Regions from separate parts of the Lentibacillus daqui genome, predicted to be linked through region 2. Evidence: predicted binding sites of a transcription regulator. Region 2 holds the regulator's gene; the other holds the start of a gene.
What was found. The regulator LexA, encoded in region 2, represses DNA repair genes until DNA is damaged. The targets are predictions, from matches to a motif close to CGAACATATGTTCG.
Positions count from the first base shown of each region.

Region 1: O2S85_RS08685 (DNA polymerase IV) is a predicted target of LexA. The motif match lies at 5,000-5,013, and genes of this name have one in related genera.

Region 1 is NZ_CP114176.1:1,715,110-1,725,145, reverse strand. Features, by position in the region: gene O2S85_RS08700 (ABC transporter substrate-binding protein) at 1-262, opposite strand, end outside; gene O2S85_RS08695 (ABC transporter substrate-binding protein) at 573-2,180, opposite strand; gene O2S85_RS08690 (M20 metallopeptidase family protein) at 2,209-3,405, opposite strand; SAM riboswitch class I at 3,502-3,606, opposite strand; gene O2S85_RS08685 (DNA polymerase IV) at 3,737-4,984, opposite strand; gene O2S85_RS08680 (IS1182 family transposase) at 5,194-6,879, shown strand; gene O2S85_RS08675 (M20/M25/M40 family metallo-hydrolase) at 6,891-8,018, opposite strand; gene prli42 (stressosome-associated protein Prli42) at 8,196-8,342, shown strand; gene O2S85_RS08665 (aromatic acid exporter family protein) at 8,362-9,351, opposite strand; gene O2S85_RS08660 (BrxA/BrxB family bacilliredoxin) at 9,451-9,882, opposite strand; gene O2S85_RS08655 (dihydrolipoamide acetyltransferase family protein) at 10,000-10,036, opposite strand, start outside.
Region 2 is NZ_CP114176.1:1,941,544-1,951,579, forward strand. Features, by position in the region: gene O2S85_RS09845 (CcdC family protein) at 1-108, opposite strand, end outside; gene O2S85_RS09850 (cytochrome c biogenesis CcdA family protein) at 259-963, opposite strand; gene O2S85_RS09855 (YneF family protein) at 1,331-1,555, opposite strand; gene sirA (sporulation inhibitor of replication protein SirA) at 1,600-2,058, opposite strand; gene tkt (transketolase) at 2,225-4,228, opposite strand; gene O2S85_RS09870 (DUF896 domain-containing protein) at 4,405-4,638, opposite strand; gene O2S85_RS09875 (YneB family resolvase-like protein) at 4,727-5,365, opposite strand; gene lexA (transcriptional repressor LexA) at 5,660-6,283, shown strand; gene O2S85_RS09885 (hypothetical protein) at 6,333-6,470, opposite strand; gene O2S85_RS09890 (hypothetical protein) at 6,569-6,904, opposite strand; gene O2S85_RS09895 (hypothetical protein) at 7,373-7,681, shown strand; gene O2S85_RS09900 (DUF3231 family protein) at 8,135-9,118, shown strand; partial or broken gene O2S85_RS18910 (hypothetical protein) at 9,118-9,446, shown strand; partial or broken gene O2S85_RS09905 (IS1634 family transposase) at 9,444-9,656, opposite strand; gene O2S85_RS09910 (hypothetical protein) at 9,930-10,036, shown strand, end outside.

The DNA.
Region 1 (10,036 bases), 230 kb from region 2:
TGTAGTCTTTATCTAGTGCAAACAGTGTTTCAAATATATGCCAGCCTACATCCCGGGTTACTGTGGCCCCTGTATACATCCAGTCAATCGTGTCTGGATCGGCGGATATCGCGACATTTAATGTTCCGCCTTCTGTTGGTTTTTGCTTAGCGGAGTCTGTATTTCCGTCTGAAGCGGCATCTTTACTACAGCCGATGAGACCACTCATTAGAAACAGACCTAATATTGCAATAAAAATATGATTATATTTTTTGATATTCACGGTAATCCCCCATTTACACCTTATCAGTAATTCTATAAAACTATCTATCATCCTTATAATTTTTTATTCTCTTCTGTACTTATTCTCTTCTGTACTTTTAAGCCAATACCTCTTTATATTTTTCACACAGTATAAAAGCGTCTTTTATCGATAAAATATACAGTAACGAGTTCGCAATTAGGGTTCAAAAACAAAAGTAATCCCACCATTTAACTTATGTATTAAAATTTAATACGTGAACTAAAATTTCGTCATTATCTTGTAGTTATGTAAAACGGAAGCCCGTTATAAACGGGACCTCCGTTACATTCTACTCCATTTGTTTCCAGGTGTTCCAAAAACGAGGTCCAACCCAGTTCTCCAAATGACGAACTTTATTACTTTTGGCGTCAAACCGCTTCACATTAGAAATTTTTATAAATGGTAGTTCATCATATATGGTTTGATTCATTTCACCTAAAATTTCTTGTTTCTCTTCCGTTGATTTGGCCGTTCCCCACTGATTTATTAATTCTTCCCAGCGTTCGCTTGTATACCAGCCGCTTCTTGCCGCATTTAACTCCAGCATACCAAGTTCACTAGGAGAAAACCGGGTAGACCAACCAATAACAACTAAATCCCAATTCGATGGATCCATCCATTTTTCCAGATAGGTCGCCCATTCATAAGGTTCTAACTTCACCTTAAATCCTATTTCTTCCATTTGTTGTTTGGCAATTTGCGCAATCTTCTCATACTCCGCTGTGTCATTGGAATATAAAATGGTCAGCGTCTTCCCATTATAATTTGACTCATTAAGCAGTTCTTTTGCTTTCTGCTTGTCATAAGCTAAATAGTTGTCTATTCCTTTATCTGAATAAAGTTCCCCTTGTTCCGGATCAAATAATGCTCCATCAAAACTATAAAATTGTTCATTTCCGTATGCAGCCTGAGCAATTGACTTTTTATCCAATGCGTATTGAAGCGCCTGACGAGCCTTAATATCGTCAAACGGAGCCTCTGTTTTATCCATTGAAATAATGTTATACCCATTCATGTAGGTAACCGGGTCTAATTCTGCATTAGCATCAATAACATCAAACAAATCGGCTGGAATGCTTTCAACATAATCGTATATTCCTGTCTTTAATCCATTTACCATTACTTGTGGGTCTTTCACAATTTGAAAATTAAGTTTATCAAGGTAAGCCACTTTCTCTCCGGTTAAACCATTCCAATCTGTTTCTTCACGAGCTGTGTAATCATCAAACCGGGTTAAAACAATTTCATTTCCTTTATCCCATTTTTCAAATTGATATGGGCCAGTTCCAATAAGCTGGTTCTGCTTAAGCGGCTTATCATCTGCTTCGTTGGCAATTTCCTCAGGTATGACAATCAAGGCTGATTTTGGAGCAGTCATATCGGAAACAAAAGCATGGTAAATTTCCTTTAATTTAATTTCAACCGTATACGCATCAATCGCTTTTACTCGCTTAATATATTTACCAGTAATCTTCCCGACAGAGGATACTTTTTCCCAACGTTCAATGGAGGCAACAACGTCATCAGCTGTCACGGTGGCGCCATTATGAAATTTCACCCCTTTACGCAACTGAATAGTATAGGTCTTTTCGTCATCACTAAGCTTATAGTCCTTTGCAATCATTGGTTTTGCACCAAAATCCTGATCTAAGGCAAATAGAGTTTCAAACATATTCCAAGCGATGTCTCTTGTGGCAGTCGCAGAAATATACATCCAGTCAAGGGAATCCGGCTCAGATCCGATCGCCACATTCAGCTCTCCTCCCTTAACCGGGGTACCGTCTGTTTCTTTATCTGCATTCTGACTGTTACTATCCTTTGAACAGCCAATTAAACCAATAATGACTAATGAGATTATTAAACGTAATATGATTTGCAATGATTTGTAAACCTTCATCACACTCCCCCATGTTCATCGCTCATATTTAAAACAAATAATAAGAAACAATTTTCGTAAATGCCTTTTCAATATTCAACAACGCCCGCTCATCGATATCAAAATTCGGGTGATGATGTGGGAAATGTGTGCTTTCATCATCATTTCGTGAACCAACCCGGAAGTATGTACCTGGTTTTTCTAATAGAAAGTAGGAGAAATCTTCAGCACCCATGCCTGTTTCAAGATCAACAACCGAACTCTCTAAAAAAGTTTCACTTAATAGCTTTTTGACTGTTTCCGTTTCTGTTTGATGGTTATACAATGCTGGATAACCAAATAAATAATCTATTTTCGCTGTTGCCTGAAAACCGGCTGCAATGCCGTTTACAATTGAATAAATCTGCTCGCTCACTTGCGTTCTTACTTTTTCATCAAATGTACGTACCGTTCCTTCCAATCGTGCAGTTTCAGGGATAACGTTAAATGCATTTCCCGCCTGAAACACACCAAGCGTGACGACCGCCGATTTTAATGGATCGACTCTCCGGCTGACGATTTTTTGCAAGGCATTGACAATATCACTGCCAATAACAATCGGATCATTGGATTGATGTGGCCTTGCTCCATGGCCTCCAGTTCCTTCAATTGTAATTTCAAATTTGTCGACTGCAGCTGCTTTATATCCTGCCCCTACACCAATTTTCCCCAATGGAATGTCAGATGCAAGATGTGCAGCGAATACGTAGTCTACGCCATCTAGTACATTTTCTTCTATCATATATTTTGCTCCCCCGGGAGGCAGCTCTTCAGCAGGTTGGAAAATGAAGATGATCGTACCATTTATATACCGGCGATACTTGCTGAGGGTTTTAGCTGTTCCCAATAAAGCAGCGGTATGACCATCATGACCGCATGCATGCATGACACCAGGGTTTAATGATTTATATGGTACATCCTTTTGATCTTCAATCGGCAAGGCATCGAAATCTGCGCGCAATGCAATTGTTTTTCCGGGTTGATTTCCTTCCAAAATGCCGATGAGTCCATTACCACCAATGTTTGTCCTTACCTTCAGTCCGAATCCGATCAGTTTTTCTTCAATAAATTTAGCAGTGTTTTCTTCTTGAAATGAAAGTTCCGGGTGTTGGTGCATATACCTTCTCCAACCGATAATTTCCTCCAAATTCTGATCCAGCTCTGAATAAATCGATTCAAGAATATTGTTTTGCTCCTTAATGTTCATGCTCCTTCTCCCCCTTTTTTTATGATTAAATAGCTAAAAAATCCTCTTCCTTTAAGACAAGAAGAGGGTAAACCACATTTAATCACATATGGCTCCTTCTTATCTTCTGAACACATACACGTTCACAGGAATTAGCACAGTACTGCCACAGTCTGTTGCCAGGTATCACAGGGCCAGTCCCTCCACCTTTCTTGATAAGAATCTTTAATTGTTGATTGATTTTAATGTTAACAATACTGGTAGGGATTGTCAACATAAAATACGCAGCCCACATACATTTTATGCTTGATCCCCACAAAAAAGCCCACACCATACATAATGATGTGAGCACTTATCTCTTGTAATCATCCAGAAAATCCTTTTGAAAACTTGTATGTGGTTGTTCATCCTTTTCAAGATTCGTCAACTTCCTAAATGGGTTTTTGCCGTATTTTGTGGTTAATTCATCAATTGCCTTATTGAGCTTTTCCTTTTCCGCTTCCTGCTCATACGTGAATAAATCCAGTTGGTAGGCGATATTTTGTTTCTCATCCACATCCTGAACCGTTATACCAAGCAAACGGATTGGCTCCAAATTCCAGTGTTTTTGAAATAATTCATTGGCAGCTTGAAGAATATCCTCTTTTGTCTCAATATATGTTTGCAGTTTTTTGCTTCTGGTAATTGTTTTGCGGTCATGATAGCGAATCATGATTTGAACACTGCTTCCTGCTGCCTGTTTTCGTCTCATCCTGCGTTCCACATTTTCAGCAAGCTGGTGCATCAGTTTACGGATTTCTGTTTCATCGGTCGTATCTTCAGGTAATGTTTGTGAACTGCCAATGCTTTTAAACTCATTAACAGCATCTGGATCAACCGGTCTTGGATCCACGCCATTAGCCCGGTTTTGTAATCGTTCTCCATTAATTCCCAAAACCTGTTTAAGCTGGTATACATCATGACGGGCCAAATCACCAATGGTTATGACATCAATCGCGTTTAATTTACGGGCTGTTTTTTCCCCAACGCCATACATTTCACCAACTGGAAGTGGCCATAACTTCTGAGGAAGATCACGCTTACGAAGAATGGTAATCCCCATTGGCTTTTTCATATCGGAGGCCATTTTTGCCAAAAATTTATTTGGCGCAATGCCAATGCTGCAAGGTAAATCCAGCTCGTTTTTGATTTGTTTCTGCAATTTTTCGGCAATCGTAATCGGATCGCCAAGCTGTTCGCATTCCGTAATATCCATATAACCTTCGTCAATGGAGACCGGTTGTACGAACGGGGTGATTGCAGCAAGCATTTTAAACATTTCCGTTGAAGCGGTTCGATATCGATCAAAATTAGGTCTCATGACAATCAAATTGGGACATAGTTTGCGTGCCTGCCACAATGTCATCGTTGTTTTAACCCCTTTTTCCCTGGCCTCGTAACTGCTGGTTACCACAATTCCTTTTCGTTCCTCAGGATTTCCGGCAATTGCCAGCGGTTTCCCTTTTAGCTTAGGATTATAAGCCATTTCAACTGATGCATAAAAACAATTCATATCAATATGGAAAATTACCCGTCCGTTTTTCGGATACCATTGAGACATGTTATCCACCCTTTGCGAACTGTTGTTTCTAACATTATAACATATATGAAGAGGCTGGGACAAAACTCCAGTAAATAAAAATTAAGGCGTAGGAGCTTACACTAAAAAAGTGTAGGCCCCACGCCTTTTTTGACATTATTTTAGTAAACAAAAAGGACACCCTTTGATAAAATTAAAGTAACTACACAATAATTTATGGAGGTGTCCTTATGTTTAAACATTATACCATGAATCAGGTAGTTTTGCCGCTAGATTTAGAAATTAAATTGAAAGAGAATGATATTGCTTTTGCGATCAATGATCTTGTCGAGAGTATTCCTGAAGAGGTTTTCGATGACTTTATACGACAAACCGGCCGTCCTGCGTACCATCCTCGCATGATGTTGAAAGTCATTTTGTGTGGGTATACGCAATCCGTGTTTTCTGGTCGTAAAATAGAAGCTTTATTACAGGATAGTATCCGCATGATGTGGTTGGCTCAAGGACATGAACCCAGCTATCGCACGATCAATCGATTCCGTTCTAATCCACACAGCGAAAAGTTATTGCGTGAATGCTTTGTCCAGTTCCGGAATCAGCTTGTGGAAAAGGAATTGATTGAAGAGGAAGCCATTTTTATTGATGGTACAAAAATTGAAGCGAACGCCAATAAGTTCACCTTTGTGTGGCGGAAATCCGTTGAAAAATATAGTGATAAGCTAATCGAAAAGTCCAATCAACTGTATGATGAGCTGTTGGAGAAGGAGATCATCCCGGCAATAGAGCGAGAAACAGAAGAGGAACTTTCCGTTAAAGAAATGGGAGAAGTAGTCGAAAAGTTAGATGAAAAGGTTGAGGAATACGATAAAAAAATCGAAGCTTGTGAGGTTGGTAGCGAACGAAAGAAAATCCGTTCCGAACGTAAATTTCCAAAACAAGCTCGCAAGAAATTTACCGATTTCATCAACCGTAAACAAAAGTATCAAAACGATATGGAGATTTTTGGTGATCGCAATAGTTACTCAAAAACGGATCCAGATGCGACGTTTATGCGCATGAAGGATGACTACATGAAGAACGGTCAATTGAAAGCTGGTTACAATGTCCAGATTGCAACGGAAGGTCAATACGCGCTCGCTTACGATGTTTTCCCAAACCCGACGGATACACGCACCTTAATTCCTTTTCTCGACTCGATTGAAGAAAACTTTTTCGAACTGCCGGAACACGTTGTCGCGGATGCCGGATATGGCAGTGAACAGAATTATGAAGATATCATCGAGAACCGAAATCGAACGCCACTTATTACATACAATCAATATCGAAAGGAGAAGAAAAAGAAGCATAAGGACAACGCTTTTCATGTAGATAATTGGGATTATAATGAGGACGAAGATACTTTTCTGTGCCCAAATGGACGGAAAGTACGATTTAGCCATCATTCCAAACGAACAGACAGGTACGGATTCACCCGTGAATTTAAAGTGTACGAATGTGAGCACTGTTCGGGCTGTCCACTCCGCGATTTATGCACGAAAGCAAAAGAAGGGAACAACCGAAGAGTCTACATTAATGAAAAGTGGGAATCCCAAAAAGAATATGTACGTGCGAAGCTTTCAGACGAGAAAACTGGTGAAATTTACGGAAAACGTAAAATCGATGTAGAACCAGCGTTCGGCTTTCTGAAGGCTAATTTGCGTTTCACTCGTTTTTCCGTTAGAGGAAAACAGAAAGTGAAAAATGAATTAGGAATTGCATTGATGGCGGTGAACTTGAGAAAGTACACCGCCACGAACAGTAAATTAGTACCGGAAGATAGAAACAACTCCACAAAAAAGGTTCCAAGCAAACTTTTGATTTGCTTGGAACCTTTTTATTTACTATTTTTGGCTAGTTATGTCCCAGCCTCTTCGTGAAATTCCAGTTATTATTGTTTGGCTGCTTCTTGAGCAATTGCAGTGATTAATTCCGTAACTTTGACCAGTTCGTCAACAGGAATGCGTTCATTGGTCGTATGAATATCCTCATAACCAACGGCTAAATTCACCGTTGGAATGCCAAATCCAGCAATCACGTTCGCATCACTACCGCCGCCGCTTTTTAACAATTTGCTCTCCCTGCCGATTGCTTTGGCAGCATTGCGAGCTACTTCAACAACTTGGTCACCCTGTGTTTGCTTGAAACCTGGATACATCACTTTCACATTTACTTCGGCACTGCCTCCAAGTTCGTTCGCCGTTGATTCAAATGCTTCTTTCATTTTCGCCACCTGTTCCTCCATCTTTTTCGGAACAAGCGAGCGTGCTTCCGCTAATATTTCCACATAATCGCAAACAATGTTCGTCTGTTTTCCACCTTCGAATCGGCCAATATTGGCAGTCGTTTCTTCATCAATTCGGCCCAAAGGCATTTTTGCAACTGCTTTGGCTGCAAGGGTGATGGCCGATATACCATTCTCCGGTGCAACTCCGGCATGGGCAGTCTTTCCTTTCATGACCGCAAATATTTTGGCCTGCGTAGGTGCGGCAACAACAATATCCCCTACCGTACCATCACTATCAATTGCATAGCCGTATTTCGCCTTAAGCATTGCCGGATCCAAGGATTTTGCACCAACTAAACCGGATTCTTCTCCTACCGTGATAACGAATTGGATATCACCATGTTCGATCTCGTTTTCTTTTAAAGTACGAATCATTTCCAGGATAGCCGCTAGTCCGGCTTTATCATCAGAGCCAAGAATGGTTGTTCCATCAGAAACAATATATCCATCCTGAATGGAGGGTTTGACACCATTTCCAGGGACAACTGTATCCATATGTGATGTAAAATAAATCGTATCCACATTGTCCTTTGTTCCTTCCAAATGGCAAATTAAGTTTCCTGCACCATGTCCTGTCTCTGACTTACTATCATCTTCTACAACATCAAGACCTAAGTCTGTAAACTTTTGTTTTAAGACCTCTGCTATTTTACTTTCCTGACCTGTTTCCGAATCAATCTGCACTAATTCCATAAATTCTTCTACTAGACGATCTTGATTTATTTGAACCATTACCTTACACTTCCTCTACTTTTCAGATTATCATTATCTACATTTGTAAAAATCTTATAATACTGGCCACTTGATGGAACTCCATGCAATTTTCTCCCTTCATCTTGTTTACACTTGTCCCAACCAACTTTTAACGATAAAATACAGGTAGGATTCGCCAATGAGGGAGGAATACTGGTGGTACAAAAACCAAAAAACAAACAAGTAAAACCAACGCAAAAGAAACACTCAAAACAACAGAAACGATTTAAACTTATTGTCTACCTGATGATACTTGCCATGCTTTTAACATCACTTACAACTGGACTAGCCATGTTTTTATAGCAATATTCCAAAGACTGGACTACCGGCCTGTTTGGTCGGTACCAGTCTTTTTATTTTTGTCCACATCGCTTGCCTTGTATTTCTTTTTCAATATTAAATAGTCTTCAATATCATGCAGCAATCGAAACAGGTTTGCCCTTGTTTCAAATTCCTCCTGTGTCTTTGGCAGTGGTTCTTCGTCAAACTCTTTCTTGAGGTTTTCCAGTTCATCCAAAAACAGTTCTGCCGTATTCTCAGGATGGACGGATTGGGATAATTTCTCAAAAAAGTCGGCAATCGATTCCGAAATAGTTACGGTATTTGGCAGTTTGGTGACAAGCGGAAGCATTCGCCGCAAAACTTCAAACTGTTCTTTCCGCATGATAAAGTAATCCTGATAGGGGTGCTTCTGTCTCAGTAAATGATTTTCCATATCCCGTTCCACAAGGTCATTCGCTTCTTCCAGAATATGTTCTACCTCGGTAATTTCTTTTCCACTCCATGATTCATTTCTATCCCGTATGTACGAGGCAATTTCCATAAGAATCGTTTGAAAGTTTTTTTCCAATTTTCGCTGCATTCGTTTTAACTTTTTTTCCAAACTAGGCATATATAAATTAACCAGTAATCCAACGCCAACTCCTACCAATATCAATAAGAACTCTTCGAAAATAAATCGTACAGTAATGTGTCCGGCACCATATAACTGCAAAATAATAACCGAACTTGTGGCAATACCTTGTGATACTTTTAGAAGTACGGTAACGGGAATAAACAGTAACAGCATAATTCCCACTGATATTGGATTATAGCCGATTGTTTCAAAAAATACAAAAGAGAAAATGAGTGCTAATGTACATGCCAAAAAGCGATCCCACGCACTTAAGACGGATCGTTTTCTTGATGGCTGAATACACAGCATCGTTAAAATACCCGCAGATACATAATTAGTTACACCAACCAATTGAGCGAGCGTAATCGCAACCGGTGTACCTATTGCTGTTTTAATGGTCCGATAGCCAATTTTCACGATACAAAGCTCCCTTAACAAGCGAACATTTACATTATTGACCAAAAATGAGGCTGACCCGTAAATCTATGAGACAGCCTCAAAAAGATATTGAAGTTTTTATACTTCTTCACAATTTTCATCAAAAATATGTTGCAGTTTACCCATTACATCCATCGCTGTAAAACCTTCAATATCATGACGCTCCAGCATTGTCACAATTTTTCCGTCTTTTAGAAAAGCAAACGATGGTGATGAAGGCGGATATCCTTCAAAATAGGTTCTGGCCTGCTCGGTTGCTTCCTGATCCTGTCCGGCAAAAACAGTTACCAGATTATCTGGTCGTTTATCATAATGAATGGCGTTTGCAGCAGCTGGACGAGCAACACCACCGGCACAACCACAAGTTGAATTAACCATTACCAGCGTTGTCCCTTTACGGTTGAGTGCCTCATCTACTTGTTCTGGACTCTTCAATTCTTCGTATCCAGCTTCGACGATATCTCTGCGTGCAGCATCGACTACATCATTCATAAATAGATTAAAATCCATCTGAACTTCCATCCCCTTAATTGAAATATTGTTAAATCCTATTCATAGCTTATCAATTTTATCAAAGGATTTCAATTCAAAGTGCCTGCCCTGTAATACCTTCTTGCAAAACACGCACTAATAAATCGATGTTGTATCTTTATTCATGTTTTCC
Region 2 (10,036 bases):
AATAATTTTTTTCACTGACGCCGGCTTTTTTGAAGCCTTCAAGCGAACAAATATCATGGTAATAGCCATAAAACAGGCAACAAGCGTACTTGCTATAACCCAAAACATGTAAATCAACTCTTTCTTAGGTTACGAATTTATCCAATATGAACAGCAATTATAACCTTTTCCGTCTGCAGTTTGAACCTTGTGCAGATCTAAGTTTACATATGAATAGATATAGTTATATAATAATACAGTTTAATGGAAAAATCCATTTTAAAAACCAGTAAAACCGAACCAGCCGGCTAAGAATGACGTTAATTTAGTCATTAGGTCAAAAAACAAAGCTATTCCCATAAAAATCATAATATACCCACCAATTTTTACCAGAATGGGACTATTACGTTTGATCCAGTTCAATTTACCAATAAAGAAAGATAAAATCAGAAATGGAAGTGAAAAACCTAAGATATAACCGATCATCATTATCATACCAATATCCGGGTTCTGGGCTGCCAAAGTAATGACAATTCCTAAAATCGGACCCATGCATGGTTGCCATCCCAATGAAAAAGCAAGTCCTATCAGAAAAGAACCAATATAACCAGCTGGGCGATTTTTAAACGTAATCCTCCTGTCCTTCATCAAGAAATCAAATCGGAGTATACCAACAATCACCAGGCCGAAAAAGACAATCAGAATCGCACCAATTTGACGAATGACATCTTTATAAGTGATTAGGAATTCGGATATGGCGGAAGTTGCAAACCCTAACGTAATAAAGACACAGGAAAAACCCAGCAAGAAGAAAATGGTATGTAAAACACTTTTCGTATTAAATTTTTTACTATCATCCTTTAAATCCGATACACTCATACCTGTTATATAGGATAAAAAGGCTGGATAAAGTGGAAGTACACAGGGTGAAATAAAGGATAAAAATCCGGCACCGAATGCAATAAAAATGTTTATATCAGACATAATAATCCTCCCAGCAACCTTTTACTTCTTCATTTTACCAGATTCTGACCTGTGGCAAAGCATTTGAATTTGACAATTAACCAAAACTTTTCGGGCTCATGTTTTGAAGTAGGTTATTTTATTATATGATCATCATTTTATCTGCAATGATTTTTTGTTATTTGGATTCGTTTTTAATTCAAGAATAACATTTTCCGGATCAATTATTCTCCAACTGATATCAAAAGCCACTTCCTTCTGTCTTTCACCGAACAGAAAAAGTGGCTTCCAAGAATAACCATATATTTGTATAATGGCTAAGAAAAAATCAAATATGAATTCCGGCAATAAATGCAATTACAAAACGTTTTATCTTTTTAAGGAAACGTTATTTTTTCTCCTGCTGATTATTCATTGCACGCATCATTTGATTGATTTTCTTCTGTGATGGTTTCTGACCCATTTGCATCATTAGTGTTCGAAGCATTTGCTCATTAATTGGCGGGTTCTTCTTCAAATAATTCATCAAATATTTTCTGGCGATAAAAAATCCAAGAGCGACACCAGCAATTAGAGCAACAATAGCAATTAACACGACCCAAATTGTGCTCATGCAAGCTTTCCTCCTTCAAGTTGTCTCCCATACAGTATAGTAAATCAAGAGGAAGAATACAATACTTGTCCATGCAAATGCGCGCTTTCTGTAGGAACAGGGTCTACCCATCCATAATTACCCCAGTCGTTGCGAATGGTAAACAAGAACGGATAAAATGTTCGAAGCGCCGGGAACAATAAATCTTCCGCATCGTGTAAAGTGTCACACCGAAAGTTTATCTGTTTTTCGTACATATGTAAAACAATATGTGACGATTCACCGCTTATTTCCACATACGTACCATGGTCGATAAGTGTTTGCTGTGGTTGCAAGTTACGTTTTAAGTGGGTTACCAATGAGGCGGTGGAAAAAGCATTGGTTATAAAATGGTATTGTTTGTGAAGATCCGCATCTTCTGCATGATTCTTATACTCCTTAAAAAAACGATATAATATGCCACTGTTATGGAAATATCGATAGGCAAATTCTTTCTTGATCCAATAGATCGAATAATGTCCCAATGAAATCCCTCCTCTTTTATTCTATTATACGCACGCTCTATGAAAATAATGTCAATCCGTGAAGCAAAATAATACTAGTTTTGTCGAGCGGCATAAAAGTAGAGGAAAGATTAAAAAAACAGGTACCCCGGCACAAAAGCAGGTTACCTGTTTTTACTTTCGCTATTTATTTTACTAGTTTTTCGACTTCCTCAACAACACGGTTAACTGTAAACCCATATTCTTCAATGACTGTTTCCCCTTTTGCGGAGGCACCAAAACGGTCAATGCCAAGTACTGTTCCATGATCACCGACATAACGATCCCAGCCAAATGCGGAGGCCATTTCGATGCCAATACGAGCTTTTACATCTTTTGGAATGACTTCGTTCTTATATGCATCATCTTGTTGTTCGAAACGATCCCATGAAGGCATGCTGACAACACTTACGTCAATGCCTTTTGCTTGTAACGTCTCCTTTGCTTCGACAGCCAATTGCACTTCTGAACCGGTTGCAAGCAGTAGCGCATCTGGTGTATCCTTGGTTGCTTTACTGATCACATATGCACCTTTCTTAACACCTTCATACGCACGTTCTTTTGTACCTTCCAGGGTTGGCAATCCCTGTCTTGTCAGCACAAGAGCCGTTGGCTGATCATGTGATTCGAGTGCCAGACGCCATGCAGCTTGTGTTTCATTACCATCTGCCGGCCGGATTAAAGAAAGTCCTGGCATAGCTCGCATCGCAGCCAATTGTTCGATCGGTTCATGCGTCGGACCATCTTCCCCAACTGCAATCGAATCATGAGTGAATACATATGTTACCGGCATATGCATAATCGATGCCAGACGAACAGCTGGACGTAAATAGTCACTAAACACAAAGAATGTGCCGGCAAATACTTTCAATCCGCCATGTAATGCCATTCCGTTCAAAGCTGCTGCCATTGCGTGTTCCCGAACACCAAACCAAATATTGCGTCCCGCATAATCATTACGCGAAAAATCCGCTTCTTCTTTTATCGTTGTCTTATTGGAACCGGCTAAATCAGCACTTCCGCCAAAGAAATATGGTACGGATTTGGCAATCGCGTTTAACACCTCTCCAGAAGAAGCCCTTGTAGCCAATTTATCTTTTCCCGGTTCATATACTGGAAGATCTTTATCCCAATTTGCAGGCAACTCACCTTTCATCGCTTTCTCAAGTTGATCAGCCAATTCAGGATATACTTCTTTATATTTAGCAAATAGGTCATTCCAAGCTTGTTCTGTTTTTTCACCTTTTTTAACGATTTTTTCATTAAAGTCGGCGTACACTTCTTCTGGAACGTGGAATGCGTCATGCTCCCACTGATAAAATTCTTTCGTTAATTTTGCTTCATCGGAACCGAGTGGAGCGCCGTGAGAAGCTGCGGAATTTGATTTATTCGGTGCTCCATACCCGATAACAGTTTTAACCTCAATTAACGTTGGCTGATCGGTAATTTCCTTCGCCTCGGTAATTGCCTGCCGCAACGCATTCACATCATTACCATCCTCTACCGTCATCACATGCCAGCCATACGCTTTAAAACGCTCTTGGGTATTATCGGAAAAGGAGCGGTTTAGTTCACCGTCCAGGGAAATATCATTCGAATCATATAGAGCAATTAATTTACCTAAACGAAGATGTCCGGCTAAAGATGCTGCTTCATGTGAAATGCCTTCCATCAGATCGCCATCACTGACTAATGCGTAAGTATAATGATCGATTATATCAAAATCATCTTTATTATAAGTGGCTGCCAGATGTGCTTCAGCCATTGCCATACCAACCGACATGGCAATTCCTTGTCCTAATGGGCCTGTTGTTGCTTCTACACCGTCTGTATGATGGACTTCCGGATGTCCCGGTGTTTTGGAGCCCCACTGACGAAAACCTTTTAAATCATCGATGGATACATCATAGCCGGATAAATGTAATAAACCATATAACAGCATTGAACCATGTCCTGCTGAAAGAACAAAACGATCGCGGTTAAACCATTTTGAATGTTTCGGGTTATGATTCATAAAATCAGTCCATAATGTATATGCCATCGGTGCTGCACCCATTGGCAAACCAGGATGGCCGGAATTAGCATTCTCAATGGCATCAATTGCTAATGTACGTATTGTATTAATGGATAATTGTTCTACATTTTTTGACATGCGTGCTCTCCTTCCGTTTCTACAAATAATTGTATCTCTTCCTATTCTATAATGAAGTTCATATTCTCACAAGTATAAGGGGATGTTCAAAAAGTCCAAGTGACCTTTGCATTAAAGGACCCAGACTAAGTGCCCGATCCTCTTTGTCCTTTTTTGAACACGTTTTATCATGTTAATTAGTGCTTCTTTTCTCGCTCTTGCATATCACGTAATTTTTGCGGAGTCACGTCATTACCTGCAGGATCCACAACTGTCATTGATTTTAACTGGTTTTTAAACGATTTACGGACGTTTTGCAAATATTCCTGTCTTAGCGCTTGACGTTCTTTTTGCTCTTTATCAGTTAATCCTGCTGTTTTCGCTTTATGAGCCAATTCATTAATTCGATTCAGCTTTTCTTTTGATATCATAAAAGAGATCCTCCTCCAAAGCATGTAAGAACCAAGGACAAACCTACATGTCCTTGGTTTCCCATCATACCCTTCCTGGCAAGTACTTTCAAGTGTTGAGATGCTCCTTATACCTTCTATGTACCGTTGCTTTGGAGACGGAATATCCCATCCCGTTTAATGTATGAGCGATTTCTTCAAAAGTTAGCTTCTTTTGCCGTAACCGTATTACTTCTTCAATTGGAAAAGTTTTTCGTTCCCGTCCTGGTGCCTGATTTCGATTGGTCAGATTTTTACTCGGATCATACCCTTCACTGATTGCCTTTCTCATGCCACGTTTAATTTTGCTATTGTGGATCTGGCGCTGGTATTCCTCGACAATACCAACAATCTTTAGAACCATGGAATCTGATTCCGACAGTTCCAGCTGTCCCCCATGAATCGCCGTATAAATAGAAATGTTGAGTTTGCTTAACTGGTGAAATAAAGCGATTTTCGTATTGCCTCTCCCCAACCTCGTTTCATCTTGAATGAGTAAACAATCTGCCTTGTCGGCTGAAAAGAGGTCAAGCAATTGAAATATACCGTCCCGATCAATTGCATATCCACTTGCCTGTTCTGCAATGACTTGAACAACCGAAAAATCATAAGCTTTTGCAAGTTGTAAAAGCTCTTGTTTTTGCCTGTTTAATGATGTTTCCTGTGTCTCCTTATTCGTACTAATCCGGCAGTATAGAATCGCCCTCACTTAAAAACACCTTCATCCTTTATTATAACCTATGCACTCATAATTAGGGAAAAATATAAAAACCCTAATGTGAAAGCAAAAGTCACTAAATAGAATACATCGGTCTTGGTAAGTTTTTCAAACATATCAATCCGCTCCTTCTCAACAAATAAGAACTATTGTTCGCTGTAGTTAATAATTAGTTTATATCAGAACATACGATCTTGTCAACATTTTTTCGAACGAATGTTTGATAAATTTATACTACAATGATAAACTAGTATTAATAAATCCTATGCGAGAGGAGTTAGTTCCATGACCAAGCTGTCCAAAAGACAACAGATGATCCTGGATTTCATTAAAGATGAGGTTAACAAGAAAGGGTATCCGCCATCTGTCCGCGAAATAGCAGGTGCTGTTGGGCTTGCATCGAGTTCAACAGTTCACGGCCATTTGGCAAGAATTGAAAGTAAAGGTTATATTCGACGTGACCCTACCAAACCAAGGGCCATTGAAATTTTAGATCCATTTGAAGAAAACAATATTCCAAAAGATGAAGCGCGATATGCTCCGGTTATTGGTAAAGTTACAGCTGGTATCCCGATTACTGCAGTCGAAAATATTGAAGAGTTCATTCCACTGCCAAGTTCAAGCGCAGGACCGGATGAGAGTTTATATGTGCTGGTCATCGAAGGGGAAAGTATGATTGAAGCCGGTATATTGGATGGGGATAAAGTCATCGTCAAACAACAAAACACTGCCCAAAACGGTGACATTGTGGTAGCCATGACTGATGAGGATGAAGCAACAGTTAAACGATTTTTCAAGGAAAAAGACCATATCCGCCTGCAACCGGAAAATGCAACAATGGAACCGTTAATCTATCAAAATGTAACGCTTTTGGGTAAAGTAATTGGATTGTATCGGAACATTCATTAAAAAGACCCCTTGATACGTTATCAATGTATCAAGGGGTCTTACTACAATACTATTTTAACAAACCAATCCAATCCGTTCCTGTTAATTGACCACTTACAACAATACCTGCAACAAACAGGATCATGGTTATTGTAACAAACAAATAACATTCGAGCGATTCTTTCCAATATGGTTTGTTCTTTTTCATAATTATTACCCTCCATACTTGATACATATCATGAATAAACAATAAAAACTTAATCCTGGCAGAAAGCTAAAAGCACCAAGTTAAGATTTGATTTCGTATCAGGAGAGGTAATTTGATTGATACTTCTTTACGTCCAAAAACCCATACGATTCCATATCATGGGGGAGAAAATGGAATGAACGGATGATAGGTGCAGGATAATATACAATCGTTTTGTAAGGATGAGAAATTAAATCCGTTTTATATTCGTGCACAACCGGGAGTGTAGGAGTTTCCGTTATATGAGCGGCGTTGATATCTGATACGGTAGTTGCTGCACCAATTGCCGGCTCATCAATTGAGCTTACATCTATTTGTGATGTCATGTACATCGATTGACCTATTGCAAAAAACATCAACAACATGAATGCTATTGTAGCTATTTTTTGCCTCACCTTGCATCCCCCATTCCAGCAACCGGTTTTAAAAAACGGATATGTTTATTCTACCATGTAATTCATCGTTTTGGAACGTTTGCAGAATCCCCTGCTTGTAATGAATGGATGTATGATATATGAGACAATCTATTTTTTGACGTTCTTTATTTCCACTAATCATTATTTTAGTGCATGTTCAAAAAGGAGGATAAAAATGACCGAGAAGTTCTAGGCGGCGTAGCTTCGAGCACCGGAGTGTACATAAAAGGTACATGAGGAGCGGAAAAGCAAGCCAACGAGCTTCTTCAAAGGAAGGCCGACTAAAAACGGGCTTGCGCTCAGGCGTCGGCATACCCTTTTTGCAGGGGCATGTCATTTTTACCGGACTTTTTGAACATCCTCTTTTAATTACATATTTTCTTCAAATAAACAAAAACTTAACTCAAACTGCAAAAGATCATATCATTCATGTTAGGAGACAACAATATGGGATTTCCGGTGATACATACAAATTTTTGGGATGGCGTTATTGCTGTGCCACTGATCGTTATTATCACACAGCTATTTAAAATATTTCCGATACCTCGGCAGTATTTCCCGACGATTGCATCGATCCTCGGGTTTTCCATTTCTATTTTTTATAGTCACAGACATGACTTATGGGCCGGCTTTTTTATGGGTGGCTTTTATAGCGCGGCAGCCGTGGGCACCTATGCTTCATTAAAAACTTCATGGGTGACATTTAAAAATAGAAAAAAATCTGTTAGTAAGATTGACTCTCGTATAACCGAATAATTTTTCAGGATACACGAAAATGACCGTTAAATATAACGGTCATTTTCGCATTTCATTAATAGTCGGACAAATACTGTTTCCGCTCCCATGGATGAACAATCGTGCAGAATCTACAGTATTAGACTTTTTTAACCCTGTATTTAAGGGGGGGCGGTTCATCTATCTTATCAAAGTAGAACATTTGATTCCGAAAACTTCGAGGCATGAATGAGGCATGTTTTGGGGCACAATAACAAACAATGCATCGTAGCAATAATTTCGAATTAAACATACTCGCTGATACATATACTGCAATTGGAACCCCTAGATGGGATGGCTGATTCGGGGCAAGATCAGTCGTCCCTTTTTGTAGCTTATAATATTTAATTTTCCTTTAACCTATTGTCGTTGGTGCATAAATGTCGATGTGAGGGAGAAAATACGTTTAAAATACGTATTTTGGAGGTTTATATATTGACTAATCAACCCAAAATGAGTTCCGCTGAACTGGGTTCACTATGGTTGACATACCAAAAAAAGACACTGATTTTGCGAATGTTGGAGTATTTCATTGAGAAAGCCGATGATGAAGAAGCCAAAAACCTAATGTCAGGATTGTGGGAACAACTTCATCCAAAGGTTGCCGAAATGAAAGCCATGTTTGAAAATGAAGGGGCAGCATGTCCGGAAGGCTTCACCAAAGAGGATGTCAATCTAGAAGCACCAAAGTTATGGGAAAATGGCTTTGATATTATGTTCAGCCGGGTTCTAAAGGAAATTAGTACGGGGTTGTATGCACTTCATTTAACAATATCGTATAGGGAAGACATTATTAATTTTTATAATCAAGTTACCGTAATAACAGAGACATATTATAATTTGTTTACACAATATCTTCTTAAAAAGTCGATACTGCCGCGTCCGAATTATGTCGCCATGCCAAAGTCAGTTGATTTCATAACTGATAAACAATACATGAAGGGCACCAACATTTTGGGTTATAAGCGACCATTAAATACTGTTGAATTCGGCGTATTGTATCGATCAATTGAATCCAATATTACAGGAATGCAATTATTGCAAGGTTTTGCTCAATGTGCCAATGATAAGGAAGTGCAAAAGTATTTTACAAAAGGCATGGAACTTTCAAAAGAAATTTTAAAAGAAAATGGAGATATCTTTCTACAAAATAATATTCAACCCCCTGCTACACCCGGAGGAACAGTTACCAATTCAACCATAGCTCCATTTTCAGAAAGACTCATGATGTTTTGCAATTATCTTTTGGCTGGTATAGGTCTGGGAGGTCTGGGTTTTAGTAGTGCTTTGTTATGGCGTAATGACTTGATACCAAAAACAGGGGTACAAGCAAAAGATGTATTTGAATACACACGAGAAGGTGTTGGTTTCATGATGTCTAAGGGATGGCTTGAGGAACCACCAAAAATGGATCTTTGATGCTCTTTTTGCCCTATGGAAAAGTTGTTTGGAGCATAGCCCTTCCTGGATTTGGTCAACTGCTTAACGGTAAATTATATAAAGGGTTGCCGCTTATTTTTTTTAGAATTTTTAATCAGTATTCAATCAAATTTTAATAAGATCATCTTACTTAGTTTTCATGGACAGGTTGAAGAAGCCATTCAACAAGCCGATTACCAATGGCTCATGTTTTAACCCTTGTTTATACTTTTTTTACAATGGGGGACGCCTATAAAGACGCAGGGGATGGGCAACAGCCGTATTTTTTCTTCCCTTCGCTATTGCAACTTACTTTGTTACTGTAGGGAACAGGACCTCTCTTTGTCTCGGCATGCCCCTCTTTCTTTTTGCGTCCTCTGCCGTCTGTCGGAACGATTTTTCCGGTTTTACTGTCCACCCGTCCGATCAAGGTTCTCTTGGATCGGGATTGTTGCTTATTTTTGTCCCAGTAGGAAATGGATTCATACGCATACGTGATCCCAGATCGTTTATCTGTTTGAAAGACTATGGTAGCCATTTTTAATCGCCTCCCCGTTATGTGCATCGTAACACATAACGAGTATGAAACAAAGCCCGACATTTTTGCGTTTTTGCCCGATTCATCGTTATGTGATAACGGGAATCCAGGTAATAAGGGATGGACATTTCCCTCTTCTTTATGGCCCTTCGCTGTGAAGGGCATTTTTATTTTGAAATAAAACAAACGATCGCCTTAAGCCACTCGCCAACTCATTAAAGCTAATACTGAATACATTAAATTAGACCTGTAATGAAAGGAGGGAAAAATCGAATGTGGAAGCTCAAGAAAAAATTCGATGAAAATGGAAACCAAGAATTTAGTTTCACTGAGGCTAAAGCTAAAGCTGATGCTGATGCAAGAGCTGATGTCGATTTCGA